2 regions of the Arthrobacter sp. BB-1 genome follow, and region 1 is predicted to be linked to the other one. Evidence: predicted binding sites of a transcription regulator. Region 1 holds the regulator's gene; the other holds the start of a gene.

Region 1 (9,412 bases):
TCGAACGCGAACGCGGCATCACCATCAAGTCACAGGCGGTCCGGATGCCGTGGGAACTTGACGGCAAGAGCTACGCGCTCAACATGATCGATACCCCGGGCCACGTTGACTTCACGTACGAGGTCTCCCGCTCCCTCGCAGCCTGCGAAGGGGCGATCCTCCTGGTGGACGCGGCGCAGGGCATCGAGGCCCAGACGCTGGCCAACCTGTACCTCGCGATGGAGAACAACCTCACCATCATTCCGGTCCTGAACAAGATCGATCTTCCGGCAGCGCAGCCGGAGAAGTACGCTGCGGAACTTGCCAGCCTCATCGGAGGCGACCCGGAGGACGTGCTCCGCGTATCGGGAAAGACCGGCATGGGCGTTGAAGCGCTGCTGGACAAGATCGTGCGCGACCTGCCGGCTCCCGAGGGCGACGCAAACGCCCCGGCCCGCGCCATGATCTTCGACTCCGTCTACGACACCTACCGCGGCGTGGTCACCTATGTCCGCGTGGTGGACGGCATGCTGCACCCGCGCGAGCGCATCCAGATGATGTCCACGCGGGCCACGCACGAACTCCTGGAGATCGGCGTGAGCTCCCCGGAACCCACGCCCTCGAAGGGCCTCGGCGTCGGCGAAGTGGGATACCTCATCACCGGCGTGAAGGACGTCCGTCTTTCCAAGGTCGGCGACACCGTCACCAACCTCGCGAAGCCGGCCGCTGAATCACTGCCGGGCTACGCCGACGCCAAGCCGATGGTCTTCTCCGGCCTGTATCCGCTGGACGGCACCGACTACCCGGTGCTCCGGGACGCGCTTGAAAAGCTGATGCTTAATGACGCCGCGCTGGTCTACGAACCCGAAACGTCGGCCGCGCTGGGTTTCGGATTCCGTGTGGGCTTCCTCGGCCTGCTCCACCTCGAAATCACCCGCGAACGGCTCGAGCGCGAGTACAACCTGGACCTGATTTCCACCGCACCCAACGTGGAATACGAAGTGACGCTGGAGGACAAGAAGGTGGTCCATGTGACCAACCCCAGCGAATACCCCTCCGGCAAGATCCACGAGGTTCGCGAACCGATGGTGTCCGCCACCATCCTCGCTCCGAACGAGTTCGTCGGCGCCATCATGGAACTGTGCCAGAGCCGCCGCGGCGTTATGGGCGGAATGGACTACCTCTCCGAGGACCGGGTGGAAATCCGGTACCGCCTGCCGCTGGCGGAGATTGTGTTCGACTTCTTCGACATCCTCAAGTCCAAAACCCGAGGCTACGGGTCCCTGGACTGGAAGGCCGACGGCGACCAGGTGGCTGACCTGGTGAAGGTTGACATCATGCTCCAGGGTGAACAGGTGGATGCCTTCTCGGCCATCACCCACCGCGACAAGGCCTACGCCTACGGCGTAATGATGACCACCAAACTGCGCGAGCTGATCCCGAGGCAGCAGTTCGAGGTGCCCATCCAGGCGGCCATCGGGTCCAGGATCATTGCCCGTGAAAGCATCCGCGCCATCCGCAAGGACGTGCTGGCCAAGTGCTACGGCGGTGACATTTCCCGTAAGCGCAAACTGCTGGAAAAGCAGAAGGAAGGCAAGAAGCGCATGAAGATGGTGGGCCGGGTCGAGGTCCCCCAGGAAGCCTTCATCGCCGCCCTCACCACCGACGAGTCCAAGGACAAGGCAAAGAAGTAGTGAACACAGCGTCCGGCAACACCGGAGGCCCCAGCAATGCCTAGCATTCTTCCTCTCGGCGACCCGGCGCCGTCGGACGGTCTGTTGCCTGCCCAGGCAGCGGACGGTGCGGCGGACCGGGCGTTCGGGCTGTACGTGCACATTCCTTTCTGTGCCGTCCGGTGCGGGTACTGCGATTTCAACACCTACACCGCCACGGAACTGGGCGGCGGCGCATCCCAGGATGCGTATGCCGGCACGGCCGCATCCGAAGTGGCGCTGGCGGGGAAGGTCCTGGCCGGATCCGGGCTTCCGGCGCGCAAACTCAGTACCGTGTTCTTCGGCGGCGGCACCCCCACCCTGCTGCCCGCGGACGACCTTGCCCTGATCCTCCGCCGCGCCATCGACGAGTGGGGAATCGAGGATGGCGCCGAGGTGACCACCGAGGCGAACCCGGACTCGGTCACCCCTGAATCCCTGGCCATTCTCAAGGACGCCGGGTTCACCAGGGTCTCCTTCGGCATGCAGTCCGCTGTTCCCCATGTCCTGAAGGTCCTGGACAGGACCCACACGCCCAGCCGCGTGCCGCAGGTCGTTCAGTGGGCGCGTGATGCCGGACTCGCCGTGAGCCTGGACCTCATTTACGGGACACCAGGGGAGTCGCTGGACGACTGGCGCTACTCCCTTGAGACGGCGCTGTCCTACCAGCCGGACCACATCAGCGCCTACGCCCTCATTGTGGAGGACGGCACCAAGCTCGCCGCCCAGATCCGCCGTGGCGAAGTTCCCGGAATCGACGACGACGACCACGCCGACAAGTACGAACTCGCCGACCACCTCATCACCCAGGCCGGCCTCGGCTGGTACGAGGTCAGCAACTGGGCCCGCACGCCGGAGCAGGCCTGCCGGCACAACCTCGCCTACTGGCGGGGCGACGACTGGTGGGGGATTGGACCGGGGGCGCACTCCCACGTGGGCGGCGTCCGCTGGTGGAATGTCAAGCACCCCACGGCCTACGCCGGACGCCTTGCGCAGGGAGTGTCACCGGCAGCCGGCAGGGAAACCCTGGACCAGGAGACCCGGAATGTCGAGCGTGTCATGCTCGAGGCCCGTCTCCAGTCCGGCCTCGACGTGTGGTCACTGGGCCAGGCGGGACGGCACGAGGTGGCCGGACTGATCGCGGACGGCCTCGTGGATCCTGCCGCCGCTTTCAAGGGAAGGCTGGTCCTCACGCTCAAAGGGAGGCTGCTGGCAGACGCGGTGGTGCGCCGGGTCCTCCCGGACTGATCGGCACAAAGCAACGCGGGCCCGCGCCCGCAGCGTTCCCTGGCCGTGGAGCCGGTGCGGCCTTGCGGGGCCGGGGTGGAGTTACTTGATCCAGCGCAGGTTGTACTGGTACCGGTGCGGCTGTCCACGGTTGACATGGATGCCGGCCGCCACCGAGAAGCAGGTCAGGGCAATCCAGATGAGGGTGGCTATGACGGCAAAGACGTTGCCGATCACGGGAACGAAGACCACCAGGATGTTCGCAACCAGGGCAGCGATGGTGGGCGGCAGGCTGAAGTTCAGGGCTTCCTTGGATTCCTGGGCGGTGAAAGGCCCCCGGTCCCGGAAGATCAGGTAGATCAGCAGCGACGGAACACAGCCCAGGATGCCCCCAAAGTGGGCCATCGTGGCCCATTGGCGGTCTTCGCTGGCTGTGAGGGGCAGCGCATTCGCGGGAACGCCGTGGTACTCCGAACGGCCCTGGCCGCCCTGGGTGTCCCTGTGATCGCGTGCGTTTTCTGCCACAGTCTGTTCCTTCTGAAGTGCAATGGTGCCGGCCAAGAATGCTTACTTGGTGCGCAGGCCTGCATTGTTGCAGGATCCGCAGTACCAAGAATACTTGGTACTGCCCGGTATCGGCGCCGGAATGCGCGCGCCGGGGTGGAGCGCCCTCAGGGAACGGTGAGGAAGTCGATGACTTCCTCAACCCTCCCCAACAGCGAGGCTTCAAGGTCTGCGTAGGTGCGGACGGCGCCGAGGAGTTTCTGCCAGCCGAGTCCGATGTCCTCTTTGGTGGCATGGGGCCAGCCGAACGCTGCGAGGATGCCGGTCTTCCAGTCCTGCCCGCGCGGCACCACTGGCCACTGCTCAATGCCCAGGACAGCGGGCCGGATGGCCTGCCACACGTCCACATAGGGGTGCCCCACAATCAGGACGTTCCCCGCGGCACCCGGCGAGGCCATAACGGCGTCGGCTATGCGTGATTCCTTGGAGTCCGGCACGAGGTGGTCCACCAGGACACCCAGCCGCCTGCCGGGTCCGGGCCTGAACCCTGCGACTGCCGCCGCGAGGTCATCAATGCCGTGGAGGGGTTCGACGACGATGCCCTCCACGCGCAGGTCATCTCCCCAGACCTTTTCCACCAGTTCCGCGTCGTGCTTTCCCTCCACCCAGATGCGGCTGGCTTTGGCCACCTGCGCCCGCTGGCCGGCAACCCGGACTGACCCGGAAGCCGTCCGGCCGGGCCCGGCAACGGCACCGGCTGCCTGCCGCGGGGCCGGGGGCAGGAGCTTGATGGCCCGCCCTTCGAGAAGGAATCCGAAGCCCAAGCGGAAAGACCTGGACTTTCCGCGCCTGTCCTCCAGGGCAACCACATGCATTCCGCCGGATTTTTCGACGCGGGTCACGGCACCCACCCAGCCGGACTGGACGTCCTCGAGCACCATTCCCCGTTCAACGGGCACCTCGGGCAGTTCAGTCTTTGCGGGAGCGGACAAGTCCCGCGGGCCCCAGTTCTGGTACTGCATGGTTTCACTCCGCCTAGCGTTCGGTACAGGTCCGGAATTTCGCCCGGAGCGGTACCAATGCTAGCAACGGGGGGAGGCATAATAGACTGTTAGCACTTAGGCATGTCGAGTGCTAACCCTTGAGGTGGCACAGCGCGGGCGGTGCTGCCGCCCCGAACCCTGGATGGAGGTGGAGTGTGAGCGAGCCACGCAAACTCGAAGTGCTGCGTGCAATCGTGGAGGACTACGTCCACTCCCGGGAACCCGTCGGGTCCAAGGCCCTGGTGGAGCGGCACCATCTCGGTGTGTCCAGCGCGACGATCAGGAACGATATGGCCGCCCTGGAGGAAGAGGGCCTGATCACCGCTCCGCACACCAGCGCCGGGCGTATCCCCACAGACAAGGGTTACCGGCTGTTCGTGGACCAGATCTCTGCAGTCAAACCGCTGTCCCAGGCGGAACGGAGGGCCATCCAGTCACTGCTGGAAGGATCGGACGACCTTGACGACGTCCTTGACCGCACCGTCCGGCTGCTGTCGCAGCTGACCAACCAGGTCGCGGTGGTCCAGTACCCGCACCTGAGCCGGGCACTGGTCCGCCATATCGAGTTCGTCCTCCTTGCACCGCGGAAGGTGCTGGTGGTGCTGATCGCCAACAGCGGCAAGGTGGAGCAGCGCGTTATCGACGTCGGCCAGGACCTGGCGGATGACGCCCTCGCCAGCCTGCGGGCACGGTTCCTCGGATCCCTTGCCGGCACGCCGCTGAGCCAGCTCGCCCAGTCCCTGCCGGCGGTGGTGGCCACAGCGGCCCCGAGCCAAAGGCAGGCCGCCCATGCCCTCGCCGTCGGCCTCGAGGGACTGGCCCAGAGCAGCAGGGAGGACCGCATGGTCATGGCGGGCACAGCCAACCTTGCGCGGTCCAACGTGGACTTTCCGCTCAGCATCGGTCCGGTCCTCGAAGCGCTTGAGGAGCAGGTGGTCATGCTCCGCCTGCTGAGCGAAATGGCGCAGGACCACCGCGGAGTGGCTGTCAGCATCGGCCGCGAGAATCCCTACGACGGCCTGGCCGAGGCATCCGTGGTTGCAACAGGGTACGGTCCGGACCACGTTGCCAAAATCGGCGTCCTGGGGCCAACCAGGATGGACTATCCCACCACCATGGCCGCCGTCAGGGCCGTCGCCCGGTACCTTTCGCGGATCCTGGGCCCCTGACGTTTTCCGGTTCCCCGGGCAGGCAGAGCATTTTCCGCAGTCCAACTGCAGGCAGTACAACAAGGAAGAGATACGAACTTTGAGCAGCCACTACGACGTCCTTGGAGTCTCACCGGAGGCCACGGGAGAAGAGATCAAGAAGGCCTACCGCAAACTGGCGCGCACCCTCCACCCGGACGTCAACCCGGGTGAGGACGCGTCGGACCGCTTCAAGGCCGTGACCCACGCCTACGAGGTTCTCTCTGACCCGCAGAAGCGCCGCGTCTATGACACCACCGGCAACGAAAACGGCACGGACAACGGCTTCGGCGGAGGCGGATACGCCGGCCAGGGCTTCGCGTTCCAGGACATTTTCGACACCTTCTTCGGTGCCGGCGGAAGCACCGGCCCGGCTTCCCGCGTCAGGCGCGGCCAGGACGCCCTCATCAGTGTCCGCATTGAACTGCGTGACGCTGTTTTCGGCGTCAATAAGAAACTGGAAGTGGACACAGCCGTTATGTGCCCCACCTGCGACGGTTCGTGCTGCCAGCCGGGAACCCACCCGGAACGCTGCGACATCTGCGGCGGCAGCGGCCAGGTCCAGCGCGCAGTCCGGTCCATCCTGGGACAGGTCATGACCGCCGCCCCGTGCGGAACCTGCGAAGGCTTCGGCACCGTCATCAAGGACCCCTGCAACGAGTGCAGCGGCCAAGGACGCATCCGCAGCCGTCGTTCACTGACCATCAAGGTTCCAGCCGGCGTGGCCACCGGAACCCGCATCCAGCTCTCGGGCCAGGGCGAAGCAGGTCCTGCCGGCGGCCCTGCCGGCGACCTCTACGTCGAGATCCGCGTAAACAACGACGCCACGTATGTCCGGGACAACGACGACCTCCACGCAACCCTGCACATTCCCATGACGGCGGCAGCCCTGGGTACCGAAGTGAGCCTGGAAACGTTCGACGGGCCGCAGGAAATCGACGTCAAGCCCGGCACCCAGTCCGGCGAGATCATCACCCTTCGCGGACTTGGCGTGACCCACCTCCGCGGTTACGGGCGCGGCGACCTGAAAGTGCACCTCCAGGTCGAAACCCCCGCGAAACTCGACCCTGCACAGGAGGACCTCCTGCGGCAGCTTGCCAAACTCCGCGGTGAGCAGATCACCGAAGGAAAGCTTGCGGCCAGCGGAGGCATGTTCGCCAAGCTCCGGGACCGGCTCGGTAACCTGTAGCGGTGAGCAACCCGGTCTTTTTCACCCCTCCCGGTTCCCTTGACCAGATGGTGGCGGGGGAGGTCTTTGTCCTTGAAGGGCCCGAGGCGCGGCACGCCGTCACGGTGAAGCGGATCGCCCCCGGCGAGCCCGTTGACATCGTGGACGGCGCCGGGACCCGCATGAGCGGAAAGGTGCTGGCGGCATCCCCGTCCGGGCTGGATGTTGAGTGCGCCTCCCTGTCCGTCGAGCCGCAGCCAGGCACCAGGCTGGTGCTGGTGCAGGCACTGGCCAAAGGCGACAGGGACGAACTTGCCATTGAGACGGCAACAGAGCTGGGGATCGACGCCGTTATACCCTGGCAGTCCGAGCGGTCCATCGTCAGGTGGAAAGGCGACCGGGCGGCGAAAGCCCACGCCAAATGGCAGTCCGTGGTCACGGCGGCAGCCAAGCAGGCCCGCCGCGCATGGATTCCCGAGGTACGGCCCGCCGTCGACACGGCCGCGCTGGCCGGCCTCGTGGAGACGGCTCAGCTTGCCATAATCCTGCATGAGGACGCGGTCAGGCCCCTGCGGACCGTGCTGGAAGCATGGCAGGGCGGCGGAAACGGGACGGAACCGCGGGAAGTGCTCCTGCTTGTTGGACCGGAAGGCGGCATCAGTCCCCGGGAAGTCACCCGCCTCTGCGGCAAAGGTGCCGTCACGGCGCTGCTGGGCCCCCATGTGCTGCGCTCATCCACTGCCGGGCCCGCCGCCGTCGTGCTCGCCAGCGACGTCCTGGGACGATGGGCGGCCCCTGGCGCCGCACCTGCCGGTTGAGCAGGCAGCGGAGCTGCAGGGTGCGGGCTAGCGGACCTTGAAGGCCCGCGAGTCCTCGTTCTGATCCGGCTGCCCGCTGGCGCCGGCCTGGGCAACGCGCAGCTCGTAGTCGCCCGCAGGGAGCGTGAGGGCCAGCGTAAAGAGCCCTCCCTGTCCCGGTTCGGCAGAGGCCGTTGTTTCTCCGGTGAGGAAGGGCGCCTTGGTGCCGCCCGCCTCCATCCGCTGGATCTGCCAGCGCAACTTGCTGCCGGCAAGCGTGCTGCGGCCGGTGATCTTCACGCTTCCGCCGGCGATTTCCACATTTTCCTGCGGATCGATGACCCAGACGGGCGCCACCATGCCCGCGGCCCTCGTCATCGGGTCGCCCAGCTGGACGTGGCCGAAAGCAACGTAGTCTGTGTGCCCGTCCACCAGGATCCGCACGCGGATCTGCTGCCCGGAATCGATGAGCCCGGAGCTGGCCGCAGCGGCCGTGGCCGTGTAGACCAGCTGCTGGACGGCACGGGCCGCCATGTCGGCGTCGAGGTTGCTGTTGAACGCGTCCTCGGACACGTCCACCGTGATGACGTCCTTGCCGGAAATCGAGGTGGCCAGCTCGCTGGGGTTCTGCCACGGGGTGAAGAAGTCGGGGTCAAGCGGCTTATCCTGCATCATCGCCCGCAGGGCACGGGTCACGGGGTTCTCCTGCTCCGGCACGTCCCTGAACTCACGGTAGAGGAACACGCTGCTGCCGGTGCGGCCAATCCAGTACACCGGCGCCTTGTTGGAGGACTGCGTGGTTTCGAGCGGTGCGCTGGTGGACGGCGCAGTGCCGGTGGCAGCAGGGCCGGAATTCAGGAGCCCGCTCGGTGAAGGATTCGGCTCGGCGAGGCACCCCGCCAGGAGCGGTGTCACTGCCAGAACAGCCGCGAGGACCGCAGGGCGGACACGGCCCTGTCGTCGTCCTGCCCTCAGGGGCGCAGCAGATTCCGGCACGTTTGTTTGCCCGTCCTTTCACGAATGGGCCGCTTCCCCGGGCGGCGGTACTCCAGCAATGAATCTGGATTTCCAGCATGGCACAGGGCATCGAACAGAATGGCCGTGCCGGCGCCACTGGAGCCAACTGCAACAGGAACGATATGAGGCCGATATGAAGTTGATACCTAATGACGCAACCTCCTGTACCGGACGGCGTGTTCACGCTTGTCCTTGTAGTGGGACAATCCGGTGTCGACGCCGTACTGGCGTAAGATGGAGGGACCGCTTGGGCAAGGCGCACCGGATGCGGTGACCGGCCCGGCGGTGGACATTTATTTTCGGACTTTGAGGGGATCACGGGCCTGCGGGCCATCACCATGACTGAATCAGCGAATGGAAAGCGCCGGCTCAACACGGGCGAAGGCGCCGCAGGGGAATTTCCCCACTCTCTCCCCGGCAGCCGTACCGAAGTTGTTGTTTTCGACAACTCCGACCAGATGGTCCAGTCACTGGGCAGCCACGATGAGGCGCTGCGCTTCATCGAGGAACAGTTCCCGCACGTCAATTTCCATGTCCGCGGCAACGAGCTCTCCATCACCGGTCCTGCCAGCGACGTGCCCCGCATCATGCGGCTCCTCCACGAGGTCCGCGGCCTGGTGGCCCGTGGAACCGTCATCAGTCCGGCCGTCCTGCAGCAGCTCGTGGCCCTCCTGCGTACCCAGTCACTGCAAAACCCCGTGGACGTGCTGACGCACGACATCCTGTCCAGCCGCGGGAAGACGATCCGGCCTAAGACGCTGAACCAGAAGACCTACGT
Region 2 (19,812 bases), on a different contig from region 1:
CTCCTTCCTGTCCCGCCCCCACCCCCCAACCAGGTAGCGCTAAGTGTCGTTTTGGGGGCTCAAAACGACACTTAGCGCTACCTAGTTGGGAAAGCATGCGGAATGGCTATCAGTTTGGCACAAACCATGCATTGGAGGCATCTATTGGGTGAAAGCTAGGCTGGCCGAATGGCATACATGCTCCGTCCCGCAGGCAACAGTCCTTCCCCCCGCTGGGACGGCCATGCCAAGGGGTCGACGGCGTACGCCAGGATCCTCGCCGGCCTTTCCTTTGCGGGGGTGGCCACCTTTGCGCAGCTCTATTCAACCCAGGCCGTCCTGCCGATCCTGGCCTCGGACCTGCAGGTCACCGCGGCCGACGCAGCCCTGACCATTTCCCTGGCAACCGTGGGCCTTGCGGTGACCGTGATCCCCTGGTCCTTCCTTGCGGACCGCGTCGGCCGGGTGCGGGCGATGACGTGGGGGATCTCGGTGGCCACCGTCCTGGGGCTGCTGGTGCCGCTGTCCACCAGCTTTGGCATGCTGCTTGCCCTGCGTCTTCTGGAAGGCATGGCGCTGGGCGGCATTCCGGCCATTGCCATCGCGTACCTCAACGAGGAGGTCACCAAAGCGCATGCGGCCCTGGCGGCGGGAAGTTACGTCGCCGGAACAACGCTGGGCGGCCTTGCCGGCCGGCTGGTGGCCGGGCCGGCCGGCGAGCTGTGGGGCTGGCGCGCCGCCGCGCTGGCGGTTTCGATCCTGGCCACGGTGGCCGCGGTGGCCTTCCTGGTCCTGGTGCCGCGCGCCCGGGGCTTCGTCTCCGCCCCCGCATCCGGCCTGCGCGGCGCCTTCCGGACCTTGGGCGGCCACCTGCGCAATGCCCGTCTGCTGGTCCTCTACGGTCAGGCCTTCCTGATGATGGGCGGGTTCGTGGCGGTCTACAACTACCTGGGGTTCCGGCTTTCGGGCGAACCGTTCAGCCTGCCGGGAACGCTGATCAGCCTGATCTTCCTGGCCTACCTGTCCGGGACAGTGACCTCACGCTGGTCCGCAGGACTGACCCTTCGCTTCGGGCGCCGCAGCGTCCTGCTCTCCGGCCTGGCGCTGTCGACGGCGGGCCTCGCCCTGACGCTGACCGAGTCCCTCCCCCTGATACTGGCGGGGCTCGTGGTGTTCACCGGCGGCTTCTTCGCCGCGCACAGCATCGGGGCGGGTTGGACAGGTGCCCTCGCCAGCACCGGCCGGGCGCAGGCTGCCTCACTCTATAACCTGGCCTACTACCTGGGCTCCAGCATCATCGGCTGGGCGGGCGGCCTGGCCTTCCAGTCCCTCGGCTGGAACGCGCTGGCCGCGGCAGTCATGATACTGGCCTGCCTCACTGCGGCCGCTGTCGCCGTCGTCCATCCCCGGGCTGAAGCGTAAAGCGCCCCGCACGAATTATCTGCCCCTCCGAAGGAAGCGGCAGTGCAAAAATTCGGCTGCGCGCTCCGTGGGAACGTGAAAGCGCATATTCGCGGGTCTAGGATGAACAGAGGACCAATGAGGAGTTGCAGTGAGCACGAACGCCAGGATTCCCAGGCCGGGGGCGCACCTCGAGCCGCTGGATGCGATTGACGAACGGCTCCTGGCCGCGCTGGTGGCGGACGCGCGGATCTCCAACAAGCAACTGGCGGAACTTGTCGGGATTGCCCCCTCCACCGCCCTGATGCGCACGCGTGCCCTGTCCGAGCGCGGGATCGTGCAGGGCTATGAGGCAAAGCTCAGCCTTTCCGCCATCGGACGGTCGGTGCAGGCGTTGGTTGCCGTGCGCCTGCGCGCCCACGACCGGGACCAGATTGACCGCTTCACCGCCCGTGTGCCACACCTGCCCGCGGTGCTGTCCACGTTCCACACCTCAGGCTCCGTGGACTACCTGCTGCATATCGCCGTCGCCACTACCGAGGACCTGCGGGACTGGGTGCTGGACAACCTGGCAACGGATCCGGTGGTGGGGCACACGGAAACCACGTTGGTGTTTGAACACATCCAGGGCAACCACGGGCCGCTCCCTGAGTGAGCGCCCCGCCGGGACGCGTCAAGCGGCGGCCCTGCGGCCGGTGACGGCAAGGCGGAGTGTCACCGCTGAGAGGGCCAACGCAGCGGCGCCGCACAGCACAACGAAACCTGCCACGGCGGCGGGCACCCCAACCACGCCGGAGGCCCAGCCCAGGCCCAGGACCGGCACTGCGCTTCCCAGGTACGTGATGACGTAGACAGTGCTGACGATCTGCGCATGCCGTGATGCCTCCACCTTGGCCGCTACCTCGTTGAAAACAGTGCGGAAGGCGATGCCCTGCCCTGCCCCGGCCGTAACGGCGGCTGCCACCAGCAGCAGCGGGCTCTGCCAGGCGCCCGCGGCCCCCAGGAGAAGCACGGACACGCCCAGGACCGCAAGCCCGGCCGGAACCACGAAGCGGCCCCGGAGGGTCAGCAGCTGGCTCAGCGCCGAGGACCCCAGGGCCAGGCCGGCCAGCACGCCGACCAGGGGGCGGGAGTCCGTCTCCAGGACCTGCGCGAAGTAGCCGGGGGCAAGCGACAGGGAGAAGCCGAAAACAGCAAAGCTGAGGAAGCCGACGCCGGCTGCGAGCCAGAAGGCGCCCCTCGCCTCCCGCGATACGGACGGACGGCGGGGCGCCAAGGCCTGCAGCGGCCTGGACGGGGCTGGAGGGTTGATTGCCGGGCGGGCATGAAGCAGGTACAGCGGCACCAGGAGGCCGGCCAGAACCAGGGAATGGACGTAATAGGGGGCTGTGGTGGGGCCCGGGAGGAGGGACAGCAGTCCCCCGATAACCGGTCCGGCCGCAACTCCCCCGGACGATGCCAGCAAGGTGAACCGGGATGCCCACTCGGGACGGGACGGGAGGAGCTCCCGCAGCGCTGCGGCGCTGGCTCCGGTTGCCAGCGCCACGGCTGTGCCCTGCAGCGCCCGCCCGGCGCACAAGGCAGCGAGCGTCTGCGCTTCCGCAAAGACCCAGCCTCCTGCCAGCCCGACGACGACGGCGAGGATGAGCGCAGCCCGGCGCCCGATGTGGTCCGACCAGTGCCCTGCCAGCATGAGCGTGGCCACGAGGGACAGGACATAGCTGGCGAACGCGGCGGTCACGCCCAGGCTGGACAGCCCGAGCTCCGCCTGCAGGAGCGGATACAGCGGCGTGGCCAGGTTGGCTCCCACCAGCAGAACGAAAATGACGGCGCCTGCCATCACCAGCCGCGCCGTGGTGGATGCATCCCAGCCTCCCCTGGCAGCAGCCGGGGCGGGGCGCATCCGGAGTTCACTGAAGACCGTCATGTGGGCCGCCTTTTGGGTCTACCGCGGCAGGTTGTCCTTGTGGGAGCCCGGCGCGGGGTGGGTATCCGATGGCACCAGAATGCGGCACTTCTGCTCCACTGGTCGGTGATCCGAGCACCTATTGAGCAAAACCATCAAATTTTGCCCGGCAACGTGATGCAGAATGACCATATGAACAATCTTGATGCCACCGACCTGAAAATCCTGTTGGCCCTCATCCAGGACCCCAGGATCCAGGTCGGTGAACTCAGCGAATCCTTGGGCATCGCCCGCAACACGGCCCAGACGCGGCTGCGGCGCCTCATCCGGGCAGGAGTACTGAGGCCGGGCGGCCGCGAAGTGGACCTGGAGGCCGTGGGCTATGACGTGGTGGCCTTCGTGACGATCGAAGTTTCGCACCGCGAGCTGGACGGTGTGGTGGCCGCGCTGCGCCTGATCCCCCAGGTCCTGGAAGTTCATGAGATCTCAGGCCGCGGCGATGTCTGGTGCCGCGTGGTGGCCACGGACACCCACAACCTCCAGTCCTCCCTGCGGCAGGTCCTGAGAATCAAGGGCGTGATCCGGACCGAAACCGTGCTGGCGCTGCATACCCATATCCCCTACCGCACCGAGCCGCTGATCAGCGGCCTGGCCAAGGCGTCAAACACCTGACGTCCGGGCCGGGGCGGCTAGGATTTCCAGAATGGATTGGCTCTCGTACGTTTCTCAGATCAACTGGCTCGCCGTGCTGCTGGCCTTCCTCGCGACCATGGCCATCGGCTTTGTCTGGTACATGCCCGCAGTCCTGGGCAACCGGTGGATGGCTGCCATCGGCAAGACCGAGGACGATCTCAAGAACATCAGCGGCGGGGCAGGAATCTGGCTCCCGATGATGGCGGCCGCAGCCCTGACTTCGGTCCTGCTCGCTATCCTGATCGCCAAGCTCGGCCTGGACAGCGCCGTGGCAGGCGGCTGGTTCGCCCTGGTCCTGGGACTGGTGTTCAGGGCCGGCGGGCACGTCATCCACAACGGCTTTGCCGGGCGCCCCGCAGCCGTCACGCTGATCGACTCCGGCCATGACCTGGTGGCCATGACAGTGGCCGGTGCCATCATCGGCGGAATGTCCTGATGGCCGCCGTTGACCTGCCGGCGGGAGGCCGCCGCCCATGACCATCATCGACAACGCCGTCTACGTGAACGGCGTGCGCCACGCCGAGCCCGAAAACCTGGAGCAGACGTTCGAAACCCTTGCCCGGCACGGAGGCATGGCGTGGATCGGGCTCTACCGGCCCACGGCGGAGGAAATGGCAGCCGTTGCCGCCGAGTTCGGCCTGCACGCGCTTGCCGTGGAGGACGCCATCTCCGCCCACCAGCGCCCCAAGATCGAGCGCTATGAGGACAACCTCTTCACCGTCCTCCGGCCCGCACGGTACCTGGACGCGACTGAAACGGTTGAATTCGGCGAACTGCACATCTTCACGGGGAAGAACTTCGTGGTCACGGTCCGGCACGCCGAGACGGCCGGCGTGGCACGGGTACGGCAGCGGCTGGAAGGCCGGCCGGACCTGCTGCGGCACGGGCCCGAGGCCGTGCTCTACGCACTGCTGGACAGGGTTGTGGATGACTACGGGCCCGTGGTGGCCGGACTTGAAAACGACATCGACGAGATTGAAGACCAGCTCTTCAGCGGCGACACCGCCGTATCCCGGCGCATCTATGAGCTTGCCCGCGAGGTCATCCAGTTCCAGCGGGCCATCCATCCCCTCCCGGACATCATGCGCCAGCTCAAGCAGGGCTTTGAAAAGTACGACGTCGAGGCCGACCTCCGGCACAACCTCCGCGACGTGGAAGACCACGTGGAACGGGTCATTTCCCGGGCCGACTCCTTCCGCGACCTGCTGCAGAACGCCCTGACGCTGGACGGCACGCTCACAGCCAACCGGCAGAACGAGGCCAGCGCCGAGCAGAACGAACAGGTGAAGAAGATTTCGTCCTGGGCTGCGATCCTCTTTGCGCCGTCCTTCGTTGCCGGTGTCTACGGGATGAATTTCGACCACATGCCCGAGCTCCACTGGGAGCTCGGGTATCCGATGGCGATCGGATTGATGATCGCGACGGCGGCCCTCATGTACGGCATCTTCAAGGGGAAGGGCTGGCTCTAGGCATGGAAACAGGGCCGAAGTCGCCGGTTCTCCGGCAAGGCCGCATTATTGTTCCCGGCAGCAGCCGCCAGTTGGCCGCCTACGGCCTGTTCCTTCCGCAGCCCGACCAGCACCGGATCCTCCACTCCGGCTCCCGTACGTTCCATGCCAAGGCGCTGGAGCACGAACTGCTGTGGATCAGCTTCGACGAACTGTGCGCGCCGGGCACCACGTCGGATGACTACACCGGCCTGGCGGCCGGGCCGGAGCTGTGCGTTATTGACGGCGTACCCGCACCGGAGGCGGCGGATGCAGGGTTTCGGGCGGAAGCCTGGGAGCAGTTTGCCGCCGTTCTTGCCGTCCTCGCGGCCCGGAATGCGACGGTCTTTATTGTGGGCAACAGGCGGATGGAGTGGGCAGCCGCCTCCTCTGCGGCCCAAGATGCCCTGCTGCGTGCCTCCCTGGACGGCATCAGCCGGCTCCTGGCGGGCCTTAAAAGGATTGAATCGGACGAGACCGTCGCCGTTGAGGGCGTGTCCGGGAGTTAGCAGGAGAACTTCCGACGGCGGTCCGTTGACGGGGACAGCCGCCCCCGTTAACGGAGAAGGCCCCGCACAAGCGGGGCCTTCTTTGTGGAGCTAAGGGGATTCGAACCCCTGACCTCTTCGATGCGAACGAAGCGCTCTACCAACTGAGCTATAGCCCCGGAACATCCGCGCCTGGCGGGCACGGGTGACCCTAGGCTACAAATTTTCCCGGCGGAATGCCAAACCGCCATGCCCAACCCGGTCGCGAAACCGCACGGCATAGCCTGGGCGGCACAACACCTGTCAGGCGCGGCGGCGCTGCAGCACGTCGTCGAGATTACTGAGGGCGCTCTGCGCCTTGGACAGCTGGGGGCCCTCCGCGGCAGCAGGAGCCGCCGGCGGCGCGGCCGCACCCTGCTTCAGGGACGGCTTGCCAACAGCCTTGGGCGCCGCCGGGAGCTCCAGCGGCTCGGGGTCCGGGCGCTCGGCCTTTGCAGCCTCAACATAGACCGGCTTGGGGACCTCCACGGGCTCCCACGTTGCGGAAGCCGGCGCAGCGGCCGCGGCACTGGCTGCTGCGGCACTTGGATCCCCGGCGGCCACAGCGACGGCCAGGGCGGCCTCGCGCAGTTCCACTGCCGTCAGCGGCTTGACCTTCGGCTGGTGCGCCTCGGCGTCGAACAGCGGGTTGTCCTTCTTTGCCGGTGCTGCTTCCGGTTTCGGCGGGACGTTCCCGGCAGCGGCGGGCTGCCGGGCAGGCGCGGTCATCGCGGACCGGAAGGCTGCATTGACCTTGGCCCTTCTGTCCCGGACGGCAAGCCCACGCAGCAGGACCAAGGATCCGACCGTCAGTGCCACGCACACCAGCGGAAGGACCGGGGAACCCAAGCCGAAGAGGAGAAGCACCCCGGACACGAAGGCTGTGGCCAGCGACAGCAGCCCGATCAGGGCAATTGCGGTCCGGCCATAGCGTATGCGGAACTTGTCTCCGGCCGGCGAGCCGGCAGCAGCGGTCCCGGGTCCGGCGCTCTTCCTGGTGTCCATGGCTTTCTCCTGCTGGGCGGCGACGTTCAAAACCAAAGCGGCTGGCGGTTCCGGTGTTTCATCGGCTGCGGTCTCTGCCAGGAAATCGCCGGCGGGCTGAAACTGGTGCCTGCGGTTCCGGAGGACGTAGGGCGCAACCCACACAATCCAGAGCACAACGGCAACCACAAGGATCACTGAGCTGCTAAGGGGGAAGTCCACACTCAAAACCGTATGAGCATCCGACCCGCTGCCGCAGCATTAGCTGCGGTGTGTCGTGGTACAGCCCGCAATTCACTGGATTTATGACGGGTGTGAGGCCAGCCACGGCCGGAGGAGTCCATCCGGGACCTCTTCCGAGGTCAGGGCGAACGAGCGGTGGTCGGCCCACTCACCGTTGATGTGAAGGTACCGCGGCCGGTAGCCCTCATCGCGGAATCCCAGTTTCTCCACCACGCGCAGGCTGGGTCCATTCTCCGGCCTGATGTTGATTTCCATCCGGTGCAGGCCCAGGGTCTTGAAGCAATGGTCCGTCACCATGGCGACGGCGGTGGGCGCAATGCCGTGGCCCGCACGGGCCTGGTCCACCCAGTAGCCGAGGGTCGCCATCATGGCCGAGCCCCACACAATGGAGGAGACAGTCAGTTGGCCAACAATGGGCGGATTGACGCTGCCGGGCCGCCGCTCGGTAATGACGAAGGGCAAGGCCGTTGCCTGGGCGGCCTGCGCCTTTAATGACCGGACCATTTGCCGGTAGTCCGGCAAGCCGCCGGAAGGATCCGGGTTGGATGCTTCCCACGGGGCCAGCCATTGGCTGTTGCGGGACCTGACCTCGGTCCATTCCTTTTTGTCCCGGTACCGGATGGGCCGCAGGACCAGATCCCCGCATTCCAGTGTTACGGGCCAGATGGGACCAGGACGCATGGCACTACTTGGACAGGCTGGCAGTGAAGCCGGGCAGCCATTCCCGCAAGCCGGGGCCGAGGTCCTCGCTGTCAATGGCCAGCTGGACACAGGCCTTGAGGTAGCTCAGCTTGTCCCCGGTGTCGTAACGCCGCCCCCGGAACACGACGCCGTAGACGCCGCGCCCTTCGCCGCCACTCGTGGCCAGTTCCTGGAGTGCGTCTGTCAGCTGGATTTCGCCGCCCCGTCCCGGACCCGTGCGCTCGAGGACGTCGAAGACTGCGGGGTGGAGTACGTAGCGGCCAATAAGCGCCAGGTTGGAGGGCGCTTCCTCCGCGCTCGGCTTCTCCACGAGCCGGTTGACCCGCACGTATGACTCACCGTCGATCGGTTCGATGTCAGCACAGCCGTAGGCACTGATCTGCGACGGTTCCACTTCGATGAGTGCGACGACGGACCCGCCCGTTTTGGCCTGCACGTCAATCATCGTGCCGAGCAGTTCGTCCCGGGCATCGATGAGGTCATCGCCCAGCAGCACGGCGAAGGCTTCATTGCCAACGTGCTGCTTGGCCCGGAGTACTGCATGGCCCAGTCCGTGCGGGTCCCCCTGCCGGACGTAGTGGATGTCGCCCAGGTTGCTTGCGGCCTGGACGGACGCCAGCTTCTCGGCATCCCCCTTGCCTTCAAGGGTGGACTCCAGTGACGGCACACGGTCGAAATGGTCTTCCAGCGCCCGCTTGTTCCGCCCGGTGATCATCAGGACATCGTTGAGGCCGACGTTCACGGCTTCCTCAACCACGTACTGGATGGCAGGCTTGTCCACAACGGGAAGCATTTCCTTGGGCATCGCCTTGGTTGCCGGCAGGAACCTGGTGCCAAGTCCGGCGGCAGGAATGACGGCTTTGCGCACTCTCGGGTTACTGGTAGTCACCGGACTAATCTAACGTCAGCGTCAAGCATTCAGTAATCATTGGATGGCCAGCGATGTCCGGTGCTGCCGGACGGACCGGCGCACCGCGTTGGCCCGGGCATTGGCCGACGCCGCGCGGCAGCTATGGAGGAAAGATATGACGCTCGAGGAAATAAAGGCGGCCAAGGACCAGATACGTGTTGCCCATCGCCGCCGCCGGGCTTCCCTGACGCTCCAGGAGCGCCAGGACGCGGGGGAAGCCTTGGCGAAGCATGGCGCAGCGTGGGCAGATTCAGTAACCCAGGGGAACGCAGCGACAGTCTGCGCCTACCTCGGCGTCGGGGCGGAACCGCCTACGCTGCCGCTGATCGCGGCCCTCCACGATGCCGGCCACAAGGTCCTCCTTCCCGTCTGCGAACCGGGGCGGGAGCTGAAGTGGGTCTTCTGGACGCCGGGCGTCGACCTGGTGAGGAGCAGCTTTGCCCCCATCCTGGAGCCTGTGGGGACACGGCATGAGATTGAGGTGGCCGGCGAAGCTGCCGCGCTTTTCATCCCTGCCACCGCGATTGATCTTGCAGGCAGCAGGGTGGGCCAGGGCGGCGGTTATTACGACAAGTTCCTGGGCCACCTCGCATCAGCCGGGAAGCATATTCCGCTGGCCGCGGTGATCTACGACGGTGAACTGTTGCCTGCCGGCAGGATTCCTGTAGAGGAATTCGACCGGCCCGTGCCGGGCGTTGTGCTTCCTTCCGGATTCCGGAGCCTAACGGAGGCCGCCTGACCGGGAAGGCCGGCGCAGGAGGATGGTAGAATTAGCACTCAGGCCCTGTGACTGCTAATAGACATCCAGCTGGATGACCGTGCGGCAGTCCGGGACCTCTCGTTTGCCCAAGAGGAGGAGCACCAGTGCCAACGTATGCGTACGCCTGCAAGGATTGCGGCCATGCCTTTGACATCGTCCAGTCGTTCTCGGACAGCTCTCTGACGTCCTGCCCCGAGTGCCAGGGGACCCTGCGCAAGAAGTTCAACAGCGTGGGCGTCGTCTTCAAGGGTTCCGGCTTCTACCGCACGGACTCCCGGGACGCCAAGGGCAGCACGGTATCGGCCGCCCCCGCGGCGCCGCCAGCAACGCCGGCTCCTGCGTCTGCTGCTCCGGCTCCGGCGGCCGCCGCGAGCTGATCCAAGGTTCCTCCGCCCGGGCGGCTGCCTGCGTTTGGACCCGGTTGTCCACATAGCTGCCATGGCTCCTGCCGCGGTCCTCAGATGCGCCCTAGCGTGGGCACATGCCTGCAAACGGACAGCTACGCCTGGTCAGCCCACGCACGCCACACAGACGTGGACTCCCGGGGAAAAAACAGCGCGGTGGCCCCCACGGCAGGGGCCCCGGCGCCGGCCGCAACGCAAGCCGCCGCCCGCCGGCCCGCTTTGCCGGCTGGCTGAGCCGCAACAGGAGGCTGGCGGCCGCGCTGCTCCTGTGCGCCGCAGCCGCCATCACGGTCCAGCAACTTACGCCGGCGCCGGTCTACACCGTCTCCGCCCTGGCCGCCGCCCGGGACCTGCCCGCAGGCACCGCCATGGCGTCCGCTGACCTCGCCTCCGTCCAGGTCCCGCCCGGCATGCTGGCCGACGGATTCCTCCATGAACCGGGCGAGGCGGCAGGGAAGCAACTCGCGGCCCCGCTGCGCAAGGGGCAGCTACTGACGGATGCCCAACTGCTCGGTCCGGGGCTCCTGGCGGGCACTCCACCCGGATCAGCGGCTGTTCCCCTCCGCATGGCGGATCCATCGTCCATCCAGCTCGTTTCCCCCGGTCAGCTCGTGAACGTGGTGCTGACGGCAGCCAGCGGCTACGACCAGCAGGCACCACCGGAGGTCTTGGCTTCTGGCGTGCCTGTGCTGTGGACGTCCGGCCAGGGCGGGCAGGGCGGCCAGGGCGGGCAGGGCGGCCAGTGGCTGGGCACGGCGGAGACTGACGGACTCATCGTGGTGGCAGCCAATGCGGAACAGGCGGCCCGGCTTGCCGGCGCCTCCACCCAGGGGAAGCTCTTTTTCGTCCTGGTGGGGCCGTAGCCCTTGGGTCTGTGGTCCGCGCCAGCGCCGGAGGCGCAGCGCCGGCTTCTTCCACAACGGGCAGGCACTTGCCTCAGCCAGGAGCTAACCTCAGCCCCAGTGGGGAGGTTTCTGTTCCTTCAGCCACGCATCGTGGTCGTCGTCTTCGCGGTCGCCCCAGCCCCGGGGTTCGTCTTCAGCTGCCTTCTTTGGCAGGGCAGGCGCACCGGGCTGGGCGGCCGTGCCGGGCTGGGCAGCCGTGGACCCGCTGCCGGGAACAGCGCCGCGGGCGCCCTCCTCGTCCTGCCCGGGCGCAGGTGCAGCGGCGGCCTGCCCGCTGTCCGAAGCGTCGTTGTCCTGGTGGTCCGGCGCCATGGCACCCGCCTCCTTGCTGTCCGGGCCTTCGGCCTGCATTGGTTCATGGTTCGATGCCGTGTGCCGGGACACGGCATCTATTCCGTTGAGGGCCTGGTCCACGTCGTCGTCCAGGAAGGCGATGGATGTGGCCGTTCGCCCGGAGAGCGCATTTTTTTCGAGGCCAAGGTACCCTGCGATGCGGTCGGCGCAGGCGGACGGATCAGTGAACACCTCGATGGTCCACAGCGGCATGTAGCGCCAGCCAAGGCGCTCCAGCAGCTGGGGACGCAGCCGGCTGCGCTCCCGGACGCTCAGGGCACGGTACTGTTCGGTGCCGTCCGATTCGATCGCCACCGGCCATGGGAGGTCTGCGTCCTCCTGGCCCATGGTGCTCAGCGGATCGGCGGCCGCCACGACGTCGATGGCGCCATCGTACTGGTGCCACACCCGGGCGCCGCGGGCGCGCAGGCGGTCGCCGAGATCAGCCACCAGCGGATCGGCTCCGAGTGCCTGCTCGCTTGCCGCGGCGCGCGAAGCCGGAGTTCCGAGGTCCGTGTTTCCCGCGATTTCACGGTCAAGGAGGGCGTACAGGTCCACCGCACCGTGCGTCAGCCTGGTCTGGTCCAGGTCCTCCGGCCGGAAGCACGTGAGAACATGCATCGACCTGCGGGCGCGGGTCATGGCCAGGGCGAACTTCTCCCGGCCGCCTTCGGCAGAGAGGGGCCCGAAGTTGTGCAGGGCGCGTCCGTGGGGTGTCCGGCCAAAGCCGGGCGAGAAGATGACATGGTCGCGCACCAGCCCCTGGGCCCGTTCAAGGTCAACAACACGGAAGGACTCCGGACCGGCCCCGAAGAAGCCCGCCAGGGCCGGGTAGTTGGGCAGCTGGAGCCGGATGGATTCCCCGATCCTGGCCGCGTGGCGGAGGCTGGCCGTGACCACGGCCAGCGACGTACGCGGACGCAGCCGGGCGTGCTCGAAGACCAGATGGACCACCCGGTTGACTTCCGCCACCACGGATTCCACGCCTTCGTGGTCCGCACTGGGCAACCCGGTGCCGTCCGGAAGGTATTCCACCAGCAGGGACCGGTCCAGTCCGGTGGCGGACTGCCCTTCCGGGAGCCGGCGGAGGCCGCCGTCGTAAAAGTTCTTGCTCAGCTGGAGGACGAGGTCCTCGTCCACCGCCCGATAGACAAAGTTGAGCCTCCACACCGGAAGGACCTTGGACAGGGCACCGAAGGCGCTCTCCACCCGCTGGTGCGCCGATTCGCCCGGTGCCAGGCGCTCAACGCCTACCGTGAAAGTGCGGGGGCTGGCAATCCGGGAATCGCCGAAGGCAATGACTTGCCGGGCACGGGCGATGGACGGAAGCACGGCCTGCAGCGAGGTCGCCTCCGCGTCCAGGATGACTACCGCGTCAAACCGCTGTTCCGCCGGCAGCAGGCCGGTCATGAGATAGGGGCTCACGGACCAGACCGGAACCAGCGTTCCGATCAGTTCAGGTGCCTGCGCCGTCAGCGACGGCAGCGACACCCTCCCGTCCTTGAGCAGGCTCCGGAGGAGGTCAGCCTGGCGGGGATGGGCTGCAATGGCGCTGCGCCACCGCTCGGCAAGGTCCCAGCGGAGGCGGGCGGCGCCGCTGGCGATGTGGGCATTGTCCGCGAGGCGGTACTCGGCCTCCAGCTTCCGCAGCGCGTCGCCATCGGACATGGCCAGGTAGTCGTCGCCGCTGATCATGGCCTCAAGGGCTGACTGCCACCATGCCAGCTCAAGTTCGGCCGCCACGGAGCTGGCGGGAACCTCGCGCTCCGCGAGGTCGGCCAGCAGCTCGCCGAGCCCGTGCTCGCGCATGTTCTCGACGAGCAGGGTGCGCTCGGGCAGTGTCTTCAGCGTGTCGGTGTCCGCCACCAGCCGTTCAAGGCGCTCCATGAGTTCCTCGTACCGGACGGCTGCCAGGGAACCGCCGGCCGCCGTGTGGCGCAGGGCCTCGCCCAGGCGGGCAAGGTCGCTGTCCAGCGAGCGGTACATGGCGTTCATCTCGGCGAGCCCGGACGGCACGGCGGGATGCCGCTGCGTGGTGGCATAACCCGCCCACAGCGCCCGCTGCTCCTGTACCAGCAGGAGGGACGTGTGCAGGTCGGCGATGTGGACCCCGGGCCTGACATACTCCTTCGCGACCCTCCGCAGCCTTGAGCGCTGCATGGAGGTCATCTCGATGCCGCGCTCCTTGCGCCAGGCCGACGGCGCGGTGGCCGAAATGAGGTCCGTCACGGGGCGGTCGAAAATGTCCGGCGTGAACTTGTCCAGGCTGCCCCGCACCGCCACCAGGAGCTCGAGCTGTTCACCCCATTCAGCGAAGGAGGCTCCCAGCCGGATTTCCGCATGTTCAGCCACGGCTTCCATGCGGTCGCGGAGGGCCGGCAGGCTCTTTTCCACCGAGCGGACAAGCTCCTGTGCTTCCTCGGTCTCTTTCCGCGTCAGCAGCCGGGCACCGTGCCACGGGCTGGCGGTGGAGGCCTTGCTGAAGCTTCCCAGCTCAGCTGCCCGGCGGAGCCTCCCCGCAAGCTCGTCACGGTCCCGGATGCTGTCCAGGACGCTCCGCTTCAGCCGCACAGTGGTGGCCGGGGCGGGGTGGATCGAGGTGAGCTCCGCCAGCGACTGCATGGCCTGGTATGGGGAGCAGCCCCACCGCTGCCGGACGTTGTGGAGCGATGCCACATGGTCCATCAGCGCGTGGCGGTGCTCAGTCAGCGTGTTGTGCAGGTTCCCCAGCTGGGGTTCCAGCGACTTTTCGTTGCGGACGATGGCACGGACCAGCTGCGCCTTGAGCTGCTGGGCGGTGACGTTCCCGGACAGCTGGAAGAGGATGGACTCCAGGCCCAGGCCCTCAAGCTGGCCGGACACTTCGTTGAGGCTGGCGCGGCGGTCCCCCACCACCAGGACGGTCTTGCCGGCATCCACCAGTGCGCCGATGGTGTTGATGGCGGTCTGGGTCTGGCCGGTGCCCGGCGGGGTCCTGACCACCAGGGAATCACCGGCACGGGCAGCGTCAATGACGTACTGCTGGTCCGTGTCCGCGTCCAGCAGGAGCAGTTCGTCCTTCGGGTGCCTGCTGTCCAGCGGAGGAAACCGTGAGGGGTCCGGCTCCTCGACGTCCACCACTTCGCCTCCGCCGGCGGTGGCCAGCGCGGAAATGAGCGGGTTGGAGTCATTGATCCACGGGTCGTCCAGGTTGCCGGACAGGTCCGCGAACGTGGAAACCAGCAGGTTGTGCTGCGCCTCGGCGCCGTGAATAGGCCTGATCAGCGTGCCCAGCCGGTCCAGGACGGGCTGGGGATCAAAGCGGGCCGTGCTGTAGGCGAGCCGCGTGACGGCGTTGACGTCAAAAACAATGCCATGGATGTTTTTCAGGTGCCGCACCAGGGCGGGGTTGATGTGCGCCTGCTCGGTCAGCTGGAGTTCGTAGTCGTCCTCCCCCGGCCGGACGGTGAGCGAAATGGCGGTGAGCATGACCGGGGCCGAGACGCGCTGGGGCTTGCCGCCGACGGCCGACGTCCACACCACGGTGCCTGCGGAGAGATAGCCGGCGTCAATGCCGCGCTCGTTGGACAGCTCGAAGATCTTGGACCGGATGTTCCGGGATGCCCTGGCCGCGACGACGTACTGCTGGCGGTCCCGGATCAGGGTGGACAGCCGCGTCTTGCGGCCCGCCATAAGCTGGGCCAGCCCTGACGGATGGGCGTGCGTCAGGTCGATGGAGCCCTCGGGCGTCTTGGTGAAGCGCAGCATGGTGTCTGCCCCGGTGACGGGTTTAAGCCCGGACAGCCATTTGCGGAGCTCCTCGGAGCCCTCCGGGTGGCCTTGACCAACTGACACTACTGCCTTCTTTTCTGCGCTTGCACGTGACGTCCTGGACCATACGGGCATAGGTTCGAGAGTAGCCGCTCAGGCGGCGGGACTGAGAGACCGCAACACTGCAAAGCCCGAAATTCCGGAGGATTTCACCCCGGAACACCAGTGGCCGGCCTCCATTGACGGAGGCCGGCCACTCAGGATGCTATTCCCACTCGATGGTTCCCGGCGGCTTGCTGGTGACGTCGAGCACCACGCGGTTGACGCCCTCCACCTCGTTGGTGATGCGGTTGGAGATCCTGGCCAGCAGTTCGTACGGAAGCCGTGACCAGTCCGCCGTCATGGCGTCCTCAGAGGAGACGGGGCGGAGCACGATGGGGTGGCCGTAAGTGCGGCCGTCGCCCATGACTCCAACGCTGCGCACATCGGCCAGCAGCACCACGGGCATCTGCCAGACCTCGTTGTCCAGGCCCGCGGCAGTGAGCTCGGCACGGGCGATGGCGTCCGCCTTGCGCAGCAGGTCAAGGCGTTCCTTGGTGACCTCGCCGACGATCCGGATTCCAAGTCCAGGCCCCGGGAAGGGCTGGCGCCCCACAATCTCCTGCGGCAGGCCCAGCTGGGCGCCCACGGCACGGACCTCGTCCTTGAAGAGTGCCCGGAGCGGTTCCACGAGCTCGAACTGCAGGTCCTCGGGCAGGCCGCCCACGTTGTGGTGGCTCTTGATGTTCGCTGCGCCCTCGCCGCCGCCGGATTCGACAACGTCCGGGTAGAGGGTGCCCTGCACCAGGAACTTGATCTTCTCGCCGTGGGCGGCGGCCTCGGCGATGATGGCCAGCTCGGCTTCCTCGAACGCGCGGATGAACTCGCGGCCGATGATCTTGCGCTTCGTTTCGGGATCGCTGACACCGGCAAGCGCGGACAGGAAGCGCTCCTGCTCGTTGGCGACATACAGCTTCACGCCGGTGGCGGCAACGAAGTCGCGCTCAACCTGCTCGGCTTCGCCTTCGCGCAGCAGGCCGTGGTCCACGAACACACAGGTCAGCTGGTCACCGACAGCGCGCTGCACCAGGGCAGCCGCGACGGCGGAGTCCACGCCGCCGGAGAGGCCGCAGATCACCCGTGCGTCGCCGATCTGCTTCCGGATCCGCTCCACCTGTTCCTCCAGGATGTTGCCCGTGGTCCAGTTGGGCTCGATCCGGGCGCCCTTGAAGAGGAAGTTTTCCAGGACCTGCTGGCCGTAGGCGGAGTGCTTGACCTCGGGGTGCCACTGCACGCCGAACAGGCCCTTCTCCTCGTTGGCGAAGGCAGCCACCTCAGCGCCCGCCGTCGTCGCCAGCACTTCGAAGCCCTCAGGGGCCTCGTGCACGGAGTCGCCGTGGCTCATCCAGGTGTTCTGGTGCTGCGGCATGCCCTCCAGGACCGAGCGGCCTTCGCCGATGATGGTGGTCTGGGTGGAGCCGTACTCCCGCAGCCCGGTCTTGTCCACCTTGCCGCCCAGGGCGTTGGCCATGGCCTGGAAGCCGTAGCAGATGCCGAAGACCGGGACCCCGGCCTCGAAGAGGTCGGCCCCGACGCTCGGGGCACCGTCCGCGTAAACGCTGGACGGGCCGCCGGACAGGATGATGGCGGCGGGGTTCTTGGCCAGGAGCTGCTCGGTGGTGTACGTATGCGGAACCACTTCCGAATACACGTTCGCTTCCCGGACGCGGCGGGCAATCAGCTGCGCGTACTGGGCACCGTAGTCAACAACCAGCACCGGCTTCTGGGAAGTCTGGGATGCAGTGGGAGTAGTCACCGTCATAGCCTACTTTGCGCCGTTGCGCCGGCGCACCTTGAGAAGCGGTGCTGTGACGCAGCAGACTCCCCCGGCGGGCATCGCCGGGCAAGCGCTGGTCAGTAGCGCTGGGGGGCCTGCGGGTTGGCGGCAAGCTCGGCCTCAACCTCCGCGTGGACCTTCTTTTCCACAATGAAGGAAAGGAAAGGGACCACGCCGCCCAGTGCCAGCAGGATCAGCTTGAGGAACGGCCAGCGCATCAGGGACCAGAGCCGGAAGTTCGAGATCAGGTAGACGACGTACATCCAGCCGTGCACGATCAGGACGGCCACGGACAGGTTCACTCCGCCCAGAACCCCGGGGGGCTCCGCGTCAGCGAAGCCAAAGCCGAAAGGCTGGCCGGTGACGGCGTTGGTGCCGCCGGCGAACAGGTACTGCCCGAAGCCGTACCGGGCGGCCAGTTCCGCGCAGAGGAGCAGCAGCATGGTGCCGGTGAGGTACGCGAGCACTTTGTAGAACTTCAGGGCCGAGCGGATCTGGGCTTCCGTGCCGCCGAAGCGCCGCTTCTTGCCGGGGGGCTTCCCTGCAGTGTTGGTGCCTGCGTTGGTGCCGGCGGCGGGAGTGGCCGGTTTTGGATCAATCATGGCTGTACCTTTTGCTGGTTCTGTTCAGGATGCTCGGGTTGTTCAGGGAGAGGGTGGTCGCCATCATGATCGAGGGCCTCCTCAAGGTCCCGGTGGTAGTCGTCCTTGACCAGGCGCCACCAGATGAAGAGGGCAAAGCCGGCGAAGACCACCCATTCGAGGGAATAGAAGAGGTTGAGCCAGTTGATCTGCTGGGCGGGCGGCTGCGGGCCGATATCCAGGGGAAGGAGTCCGCCGGGCACGGCGGCCGGGCTGACGTCCTCGCCGCCGGCTAGTTCAGCAGTGGCAGCGACGAAGCCCGGGTAACTGCTGACTTCCCAGTAATTGATCAGCTCAGCCACGGACACTGCGGTGGCTTCGCCCGGCCGGGGTGCCGTTCCCGGCACAGGTGCCTCGGACGGCAGGAGCCGCCCCGTCAGTTCGAGGACGCCCGACGGCGGCGCCGGGACGTCTGCGGGGTCCGCCACCCATCCGCGGGCCACGGGAATCCACGTCTGGGGTGAGGCGGCAACGCCGCTCAGGGTGGGGGCGCCGGAGACGGCGAAGGCGGTAACTACCCAGTAGCCCGGCTTGCCGTCATGCAGCCGGCCGGGGACCAGGAGCTGTTTTGCGGGGTCATAGGACCCCTGCGCCGAGACCATCTGGTCGGCATCGGTCCCGTGGAAGAACTCGCCGGGCCGGAGGGTGTCCGTCAGTGGCTTGACCTGTTCAGTGGCAGGGTTGGCGGGGATTTCCGGCCGCGTGGACCGCCCGAACTGCCATTGGCTCAGCAGCACGAAGACCCCGGAGATGGCGATCGCGAAGACAAAACCGGCGATCCATCGGGGCTTAAGGGCTGTTTTCCACACGTCTTAACCGTACTTCGTACCGCTGTAGAACAACTAAACGCCGGAGCTGCTGCTCAGTGATCGAAGAACACCAGGCTCGAGTTGATGAGCTCCGCAATCACCTCGGGATCGTAGGCCCGGCGCAGCGATTCCCTGAACGACTCCTTGGACAGCGACCGGGCCAGCGTTGCGAGGACCTCAAGGTGGTCCGAGAAGGAACTGGCGGGGGTGGCGATCAGCAGGATCACCGTGGCAGGGCCATCGGCGGCGCCAAAATCCAAGGCATGCCCGTATTTGGCGATGCCCACGGCGATGGAGGTCTGGGAGACGAACTCGCTGCGCGCATGCGGCAGGCCGATGCCGCCCGGGAGTCCTGTGGCCAGCTGGTGCTCCCGGGCATTCACATGCTTGAGGAACCCGTCCAGGTCCGAGATGCGCCCGGCGGCGTACATCCGCTTGGCGAGCTGAGTGGCGGCGTCGGCCTTGTCCGTTGCCTCCAGCTCCAGGATCACCATTTCGGGAGTGGTGAGCTCGGCGTCGTACCGGTCTAGTGGTTCCGCCAAGGCGTATCCCTTCGGTCAGGAGTGCTGTTGCCGTGAATCCCTCAGCGCAAGGGCACGATGTCTTCCACGCCCAGGCGGGCGGCGTCTGCGGATTCGTCGTCCGGCTGTTGCTGGCTGAGGCGTTCGGCCTCCACCCGTGCGATGTAGTGCCGGACCTCGTTTTCGCGCTGTGCGTCACTCCAGCCAAGAACGTCACCCATTAGTTTAGCGACAACCGGCACCGCGGACACGCCGCGGTCCCACGCCTCGATGGAAATCCGTGTCCTCCGGGTCAGGACGTCGTGCACATGCCGCGCGCCCTCGTGGGTGGCGGCGTACACGGCCTCGGCCTGGAGGTAGTCGTCAGCGCCGGGAATCGGCTCAGCCAGGGCCGGATTCTCTTCGATGATGGCCAGCACCTCGTCGGTCATGGAGCCATACCGGTTCAGCAGGTGCTCAACGCGGGCCACATGCACTCCGGATTCCTCCGCGGTCCGGTTGCGCCGGTTCCATGCCGCCCGGAAGCCGCTTGCGCCCAACAGCGGGATGGTTTCCGTGCAGCTGGGCGGAACCCGCTCGTCCATGGTGCGGGTAGCTTCATCCACCGCGTCCTTGGCCATCACGCGGTAGGTGGTCCACTTGCCCCCGGCCACCACCACAAGGCCCGGAACGGGATGGGCCACCACGTGCTCACGGGACAGCTTGGCAGTGGAGTCGTTTTCGCCGGCGAGGAGGGGACGCAGGCCGGCGTAGACGCCCTCCACATCCTCCCGGGTCAGCGGCCGCTTGAGGACCTTGTTGACGTGTTCCAGGATGTAGTCGATGTCCTTGCTGGAGGCGGCCGGGTGGGCCTTGTCCAGGTTCCAGTCGGTGTCCGTGGTGCCGATGATCCAGTGCCGGCCCCAGGGAATGACGAACAGCACCGATTTCTCGGTGCGCAGGATCAGCCCCACCGTTGACTGGAACCGGTCGCGCGGCACC

The links. Region 1 encodes HrcA, which represses chaperone genes, less so after heat shock. Its sites were predicted from a motif close to TTNGCACTCGNNNNNNNCGAGTGCNAA; they were not measured.
Region 2: the regulator HrcA is predicted to act here: its motif matches at 9,603-9,629, upstream of FHJ30_RS13885 (FmdB family zinc ribbon protein).

The regions. Positions count from the first base shown of each region.
Region 1 is NZ_VDEV01000019.1:40,042-49,453, reverse strand. It holds gene lepA (translation elongation factor 4) at 1-1,673, shown strand, start outside; gene hemW (radical SAM family heme chaperone HemW) at 1,710-2,939, shown strand; gene FHJ30_RS10520 (DUF4870 domain-containing protein) at 3,021-3,443, opposite strand; gene FHJ30_RS10515 (DUF3097 domain-containing protein) at 3,590-4,444, opposite strand; gene hrcA (heat-inducible transcriptional repressor HrcA) at 4,621-5,634, shown strand; gene dnaJ (molecular chaperone DnaJ) at 5,714-6,841, shown strand; gene FHJ30_RS10500 (16S rRNA (uracil(1498)-N(3))-methyltransferase) at 6,844-7,638, shown strand; gene FHJ30_RS10495 (GerMN domain-containing protein) at 7,666-8,613, opposite strand; gene FHJ30_RS10490 (PhoH family protein) at 8,973-9,412, shown strand, end outside.
Region 2 is NZ_VDEV01000025.1:30,081-49,892, forward strand. It holds gene FHJ30_RS13825 (MFS transporter) at 169-1,401, shown strand; gene FHJ30_RS13830 (Lrp/AsnC family transcriptional regulator) at 1,532-2,035, shown strand; gene FHJ30_RS13835 (MFS transporter) at 2,054-3,307, opposite strand; gene FHJ30_RS13840 (Lrp/AsnC family transcriptional regulator) at 3,479-3,958, shown strand; gene FHJ30_RS13845 (DUF1761 domain-containing protein) at 3,990-4,415, shown strand; gene corA (magnesium/cobalt transporter CorA) at 4,453-5,448, shown strand; gene FHJ30_RS13855 (hypothetical protein) at 5,451-5,975, shown strand; tRNA gene FHJ30_RS13860 (tRNA-Ala) at 6,061-6,133, opposite strand; gene FHJ30_RS13865 (hypothetical protein) at 6,258-7,175, opposite strand; gene FHJ30_RS13870 (GNAT family N-acetyltransferase) at 7,281-7,901, opposite strand; gene galU (UTP--glucose-1-phosphate uridylyltransferase GalU) at 7,906-8,811, opposite strand; gene FHJ30_RS13880 (5-formyltetrahydrofolate cyclo-ligase) at 8,948-9,571, shown strand; gene FHJ30_RS13885 (FmdB family zinc ribbon protein) at 9,697-9,969, shown strand; gene FHJ30_RS13890 (RcpC/CpaB family pilus assembly protein) at 10,074-10,859, shown strand; gene FHJ30_RS13895 (DUF4011 domain-containing protein) at 10,950-15,119, opposite strand; gene guaA (glutamine-hydrolyzing GMP synthase) at 15,250-16,845, opposite strand; gene FHJ30_RS13905 (DUF3817 domain-containing protein) at 16,938-17,462, opposite strand; gene FHJ30_RS13910 (SURF1 family protein) at 17,459-18,310, opposite strand; gene FHJ30_RS13915 (PTS sugar transporter subunit IIA) at 18,364-18,852, opposite strand; gene FHJ30_RS13920 (glycerol-3-phosphate dehydrogenase/oxidase) at 18,894-19,812, opposite strand, start outside.